2 regions of the Sphaerotilus sp. FB-3 genome follow, and region 1 is predicted to be linked to the other one. Evidence: predicted binding sites of a transcription regulator. Region 1 holds the regulator's gene; the other holds the start of a gene.
The links. The regulator sigma-54, encoded in region 1, starts transcription at its own class of promoters, with help from an activator protein. The targets are predictions, from matches to a motif close to TGGCANGNAANCTGCTTT.
Positions count from the first base shown of each region.

Region 2: the regulator sigma-54 is predicted to act here: its motif matches at 1,756-1,773, upstream of urtA (urea ABC transporter substrate-binding protein).

Region 1 covers NZ_BQWE01000011.1:22-3,580, forward strand. Annotated here, with positions in the region: gene rpoN (RNA polymerase factor sigma-54) at 267-1,937, opposite strand; gene lptB (LPS export ABC transporter ATP-binding protein) at 1,945-2,700, opposite strand; gene lptA (lipopolysaccharide transport periplasmic protein LptA) at 2,697-3,344, opposite strand; gene NFT33_RS05060 (thiol:disulfide interchange protein DsbA/DsbL) at 3,448-3,559, opposite strand, start outside.
Region 2 covers NZ_BQWE01000002.1:4,619-8,177, forward strand. Annotated here, with positions in the region: gene NFT33_RS00355 (PEP-CTERM sorting domain-containing protein) at 1-233, shown strand, start outside; gene NFT33_RS00360 (DUF2177 family protein) at 392-778, opposite strand; gene galU (UTP--glucose-1-phosphate uridylyltransferase GalU) at 792-1,670, opposite strand; gene urtA (urea ABC transporter substrate-binding protein) at 1,957-3,234, shown strand; gene urtB (urea ABC transporter permease subunit UrtB) at 3,329-3,559, shown strand, end outside.

The DNA of each region.
Region 1 (3,559 bases):
GGTCTCATTTCTCCACCGCTCGTGTCCTCAAGGCTGCTGGGCGGTCACCTTGAAAGGGATGCTCCTGAGTGCCCGATGGCCTTTGCACGCGGCGTGCCGGCGGAAATCCGGAAAAACCGCCCCGGCGGTGGGCGCCTGCACCAGCGCCACTCGGGGTCATCCCGGATTCATTTCACGCCGCGGCGGCCGGGCATGGCGGGGGTGCACCTTGGTGGTGCGCCAGCCCGCGCCCGAGCCCGGGCATCCCGGACGCGGTACCGGATCGCTCAGATCGCCTTGCGCAGGTTGGCCGGCGCGATCTTCAGCGCCTCGCGGTATTTCGCGACCGTGCGGCGCGCGACCTGGATGCCCTGCTCCTCCAGCATCGTGCTGAGCTGGCTGTCGGAGAGCGGCTTCTTCTGGTCCTCCGCGGCGACGAACTGCTTGATCAGCGCGCGCACCGCGGTGCTGGAGGCGTTGCCGCCGGCCTCGGTGTTCAGGCTCGAGCCGAAGAAGTACTTCAGCTCGAAGGTGCCGAAGGGCGTGGCCATGTACTTGGCGGTGGTCACGCGGCTGATGGTCGACTCGTGCAGGCCCAGCTCGTCGGCGATCTCGCGCAGCACCAGCGGCTTCATCGCGATCTCGCCGTGGGTGAAGAAGCCCTTCTGGCGCTCGACGATCGCCTGGCTGACCCGCTGGATGGTGTCGAAGCGCTGCAGGATGTTCTTGACGAACCAGCGCGCCTCCTGGAGCCGCGCCGAGAGCGTCGCGCCGCTGCCGGCGTCGTCGGCCCCGCGCTGGCCGCGGTGCTGGCGCAGCGCCTGTGCGTACATGTCGTTGATGCGCAGCCGGGGCATCACGTCCGGATTGAGCACGACCCGCCAGCCGCGGCCGGCCTTCTGCACGATGACGTCGGGCACGACGATGTTGGCCTCGGCGCGCGCGAAGCGCCGGCCCGGCTTGGGCTCGAGCGTGACGATCAGCGACTGCGCGTCGCGGATGTCGTCCTCGTCGGCGCCGGTGGCGGCCACCAGCTTCTTCATGTCGCGCCGCGCCAGCAGCTCCAGATGGCCCTGGCAGATCAGGATCGCGACCCGGCGCGCTTCGGTGGCGTCATGCTCGCGCAGCTGCAGCACCAGGCATTCGCCCAGATCGCGCGCGCCCACGCCGCAGGGCTCGAGGTTCTGCAGCCAGCCCAGCGCGCAGCGCAGCCGGCCGAGCAGCTCTTCGCGCAGCTCGGCGGCGGCCTGCGCCTCCTCCGGCGTCGGGGCCTCGGGCAGCTCGGCCTGGTCGAGGTCGACCGCGGTGACCTCGCCCGGCGCGACATCGCGCCCGAGCGCCTCGCCCAGCTCCAGGCCCACGGCCAGGCGCTCGGCGATCTCCTCGAGCGGATCGGCCAGATAGCCGTCCTCGGTCAGCGAGTCGATCAGCGCCTCGACCAGCAGCTGGTCCTCGGGCGCCAGGCGCATGCCGCGCAGCTGGCTGCGCAGGTGGTCGGGCAGGCTCTCGGCGACGCTGGAGCGCTCGCTCCAGTCGCTGTCCTCGTCGTCGGGTGCGCCGTTGCGGGTGCCGCCGACATCCGACAGGCTCTGGTAGTCGTCCTGGCCGCTGTCCCAGTCGCTGCCGGCGTCGCCGCCGTCGAAGTCGAGCTGGTCGACGCCGGCGCCCTCGCCGTCGCCGCTGCTGCCGGTGTCGGCCGGCACCTCGCCTGCGGAGTCGGTGCCGGGCGCGCTCCAGTCCTCGCGCTCGGCGGCCGTGCTGGTGCCGCCCTCGACGGTGACCGCCTCCGGGCCGCCGCCGCTGTCCTCGTCGGCTTCGAGGAAGGGGTTCTGTTCGAGCATCTGCTCGACTTCCTGATGCAGCTCCAGCGTCGAGAGCTGCAGCAGCCGGATCGACTGCTGGAGCTGCGGCGTGAGCGCCAGATGCTGCGACAGGCGGACCTGGAGGGAAGGTTTCATGGGGCGGTCACATCCGGAAGTGTTCGCCGAGGTAGACCTTGCGGACCTGTGGGTTCTCGACGATCGCCGCCGGCTCCCCTTCGGCCAGCACGCGGCCCTCGCTGATGATGTAGGCGCGGTCGCAGATGCCCAGCGTCTCGCGCACGTTGTGGTCGGTGATCAGCACGCCGATCTGCCGCGCCTTCAGGAAGCCGATGATGCGCTGGATCTCGATCACCGCGATCGGATCGACCCCGGCGAAGGGCTCGTCGAGCAGGATGAAGCGCGGCTGCGTGGCCAGCGCCCGCGCGATCTCGACGCGCCGGCGCTCGCCGCCGGACAGCGCCGGCGCCGGGCTGTCGCGCAGCCGCTCGATCGACAGGTCGGCCAGCAGCGCGCCGAGCTGCTCGTCGATGGCCCGGCGGCCCAGCGGCCGGCCGTCGGCATCCTGCTGCAGCTCCAGCACCGCACGAATGTTCTCCTCGACCGTCAGGCGGCGGAAGATCGAGGCCTCCTGGGGCAGGTAGGACAGGCCGAGACGGGCGCGCTGGTGGATCGGCAGCTGCTCGACCCGCTCGCCGTCGATGCGGATCTGGCCGGCATCGGCCCGGACCAGGCCGACGAGCATGTAGAAGCTGGTGGTCTTGCCGGCGCCGTTCGGTCCGAGCAGGCCGACGACCTCGCCGCTGTGCACCGCCAGATGCACATCCTTGACGACCAGGCGCGCGCCGTAGCGCTTCTGCAGGCCCTCGGCCTCGAGGCGCTGGCGGGGCGGGGCGCTCAACGTGAGCCCTCCGCCGCAGCGTCGGCACCGGCCGGGCGCGAGGCCGCGCCGGCCGGCCGGGGCGTCAGCACGCCACGCACCCGGCCGCTGGCGGCGCCGGGCGCCGCGGGCTGCGCGCTGGCCGGCGTGCCGCCCTGCACCTCGAAGACATCGCGGCCGTGGTCGTAGACGATGGTCTGGCCGCTGACCTGGTCGGCTGGTGCGCCGGCGCGCAGCACCCGCACCTGGGCCTGGCCGATGAAGCGCACCGTCTCGCTGACGCTGTCGTACTCGATGCGGCGCGACTGGCCCTCGACCGTCTCGTCGACGCCCTCGCGCTTCTGGCGGAAGGTGACGAGCTGGCCGTCGGCCGCGGTGGCGATCGCGAACTGGCCGCCCTGCGGGGTTTCCTTCAATTCGACCTGGGCCGCCTTCAGCAGCAGCGTGCCGCGGCTGATCTCGACCCCGCCGCTGAGCACCCGGACCTTGCGCTTGCCGTCGAGCACCATGCGACCGGCATCGAAGGCCAGCGGCTGCGAGCTGTCAGCGCGCTCGGCCCGGGCGGGCGCGATGCTGGCGATCATCAGCAGGGCTGCCGCCAGCAGGGCCGGGGCCGGACGCAGGCAGCGGTGTGAAAACCAGCACGGAACAGCGACAGCAGCCATCAGTGGCAATCGAAGGCATGAAAATTGCATTGTAGCCTTCGATCCGCCCGGTGTCACCGGGCGGGCGGCCGCAGCAGGCGGCCGGTTCCAGGTCCGCCGGGCCTCAGCCCTTGCGCAGGCTGGCGACGAGCTGGTCGGTCAGCGCCAGCGCGCGGGTCTGGCCCTGGATCTCGGAGGCGCCTTCGCCGCCGGCCAGCGCCGGCGAGGTGTAGAAG
Region 2 (3,559 bases), on a different contig from region 1:
ACATCCTGGCGGCCGGCTGGTCGGGCGACTCGGGCTGGCAGCCTTTTGCGCTGCCGGCCGGCACCCAGCATCTGCAGTTCACGCTGAGCAATCGCTACAGCATCGATGGCAGCAATGCGCCGCTGGTGGCCATCGACTTCTCCGTCGCTTCGGTGCCGGAGCCCTCATCCTTCGCGCTGATGGCCCTGGGCCTCGGCGTGCTGGTTCGTGTCAGGTCGCGCCCGCGCGCCTGATCGATCTTCCGGTCGGTCCCCCTGCCGACCGTCGCTCTTTGTTCTTGCTCTTTTGTCTCTTCAATCCGTACCTTTGATGCCGCTCCCATGCCGGGAGCGGCTTTTTTTTGGCCTGGATTCCGGGCTGGAACCAGGGGGCTGGAACCAGGGGGCTGGAATCAGGGACGTGTGGCCGCGAAGGCGGCCGCGCCGGCAGCGGCGCTGACCAGCGTGCCCCAGGCGATGTCGACCAGCGCCAGGCGCAGGCTCCAGTGGCGCAGCGTCGCCATGTTGGTCAGGTCGTAGGTGCCGTAGACCAGCAGGCCGATCAGTGCGGCGCGCAGCACCGCCTCGCCCATCGCGTCGGGCCGGGGCCACAGCAGCAGCGTCACCAGCCCGGCGGGATAGCCGACATAGAACAGCAGCGCCGGCAGCGCACGCACCTGCGGCGTCATCAGGTCGCCCAGCTCGCGCACATAGAAGCCGCGCGCCAGCCAGCCCAGCCACAGCGCGTCGAGCACGCCGACGGCCAGCAGCGCCGCGCCCCAGGCCTTCAGCCACAGCATCGGGCGATCTTCCTCAGGCCACGCCGTAGCGGGCGTCGAGATAGCGCTTGAACTCGGCGCCCAGCGTCGGGTGCGCCAGCGCCAGCTCGACATTGGCCTGCAGGAAACCTTCCTTGCTGCCGCAGTCGTAGCGCTGGCCCTGGTAGGTGTAGGCGAAGACCTTCTCGCGGCGCAGCAGGCCGGCGATGCCGTCGGTGAGCTGGATCTCGCCGCCGACACCGCGCGGCTGGTTGCGGATCTCCTTGAAGATGCCCGGCGTCAGGATGTAGCGACCGGCCACGCCCAGGCGCGAGGGCGCGACCTCGGGCGCCGGCTTCTCGACGATGCCGGTCAGGTCGAGCATGCGCTCGCCCACCGGGCGGCCGGAGACGATGCCGTAGCGTTTCGTGTGCTCGGCCGGCACTTCCTGCACCGCCAGGATCGAGGTGCGCCATTCGCGGAACTGCTCGACCATCTGCTTGAGCACCGGCGGCTCGCCGACCATCAGGTCATCGGCCAGCAGCACCGCGAAGGGCTCCTCGCGCACCACCGGCTCGGCGCACAGCACCGCGTGGCCCAGGCCCAGGGCCTTGGGCTGGCGCAGGTAGATGCAGTGCATGTCGTCGGGCTTGATCGAGCGCACCGTCTCCAGCAGCTCGGTCTTGCCGGCGGCCTCCATCTCGGTCTCGAGCTCGTAGGCGGTGTCGAAATGGTCGGGAATGGCGCGCTTGTTGCGGCCGTTGACGAAGATCATCTCTCGGATGCCGGCGGCATAGGCCTCCTCGACCGCGTACTGGATCAGCGGCTTGTCCACCACCGGCAGCATTTCCTTGGGCAGGGCCTTGGTGGCCGGCAGGAAGCGGGTTCCCAGACCCGCCACCGGAAAGATGGCCTTGGTGATCTTGGTCGTCATCACGTGTGTGCTCCGTGCTCTTGGCTTGACGTTGCAGAAGAAGGGGAAAGGGGAGAGTGAATGGGCGAGGGAAAGGCAAGACTGCTGCCATGCAGTCTGCACCAGAGCCAGGGGGACTGCATGAAAGTTGATCGGCTGCCGCGCGCTGTCGCGCACATCCAGGGGGGAGAAACACTACGCCATCCGGCGTATTTCACGAATCGGCCGCGACTTCGACACTGACTCCATTCCAACGCTGCCAACGCACACCGTCAGCTTCTCAGCCTCTTCCCGGAGTCAACCTGTCATGCAAGCTTCCCGTCGCTCCTTTGCCGCCAAGCTCAGCGCCGTCGCCCTGGGCGTCGCCGTGACCACGCTGCCGATGCTGGCCCAGGCCGCCGACACCATCAAGGTCGGCATCCTGCACAGCCTGTCGGGCACGATGGCCATCTCGGAGACCGTCCTGAAGGACGTCGCGCTGATGACGATCGACGAGATCAACGCCAAGGGCGGTGTGCTGGGCAAGAAGCTCGAGCCGGTCGTGGTCGATCCGGCCTCCAACTGGCCGCTGTTCGCCGAGAAGGCCAAGCAGCTGATCGACCAGGACAAGGTCTCGGTGGTGTTCGGCTGCTGGACCTCGGTGTCGCGCAAGTCGGTGCTGCCGGTGTTCGAGGAGAAGAACTCGCTGCTGTTCTACCCCGTGCAGTACGAGGGTGAGGAGCTGTCGAAGAACGTGTTCTACACCGGTGCGGCGCCCAACCAGCAGGCCATTCCCGCGGTGGAATACCTGATGAGCAAGGACGGCGGCTCGGCCAAGCGCTTCGTGCTGCTGGGCACCGACTATGTGTACCCGCGCACCACGAACAAGATCCTGCGCGCCTTCCTGAAGTCCAAGGGCGTGGCCGACTCGGACATCATGGAGGAGTACACCCCCTTCGGGCACAGCGACTACCAGTCGATCATCGCCAAGATCAAGAAGTTCTCCAGCGAAGGCAAGAAGACCGCGGTGGTCTCGACCATCAACGGCGACTCCAACGTGCCCTTCTACAAGGAACTGGGCAACCAGGGCCTGAAGGCGACCGACGTGCCGGTGGTGGCCTTCTCGGTGGGTGAGGAAGAGCTGCGCGGCGTGGACACCAAGCCGCTGGTCGGCCACCTGGCGGCGTGGAACTACTTCATGTCGATCAAGAACCCGACCAACGCCGCCTTCATCAAGCAGTGGAGCGACTACGCCAAGGCCAAGAACATCGCCGGCCACAAGGACAAGCCGCTGACCAACGACCCGATGGAAGCCACCTACATCGGCATCAAGATGTGGGCGCAGGCGGTCGAGAAGGCCAAGTCCACCGACACCGACAAGGTCATCGCCGCGATGGCCGGCCAGACCTTCAAGGCGCCGGGCGGCTTCACGTCCACGATGGACAAGGAAAACCATCACCTGCACAAGCCGGTCTTCATCGGCGAAGTGAAGGCCGACGGCCAGTTCAACGTGGTCTGGAAGACCCCGGGCCCGGTGGTCGCCGATCCGTGGAGCGACTACATCGCCGAGAACAAGGGCAAGAAGAACGTGCCTGAGAAGAAGTGAGCGTGCGGCGGGCCTGAACGGCCCGCGCCGGGCGCCTTCCTGACGGCCATCGTCGCGGCTTGCCGTGCCGAGGGCCTCGACACGAGATCCTGCCGTGAAATTCCTGCGAATCCTGACCCTCGCGCTGGCCGGCTGCCTGCCCGTCGCCCATGCGCTCACGCCCGAGCAGGCCGCCGCGATCGCCAGCGGCGAGACCGATGCGCGCATCGAGGCGCTCAACCAGGCCGCCGCCGCGGGCGACGCCCAGCTGCCCGGCTTCGTGCGCGCGCTGCTCGACGGCGAGGTCAAGGTGCTCGACGGGCGGGTGTTCCAGATGCAGGGCGAC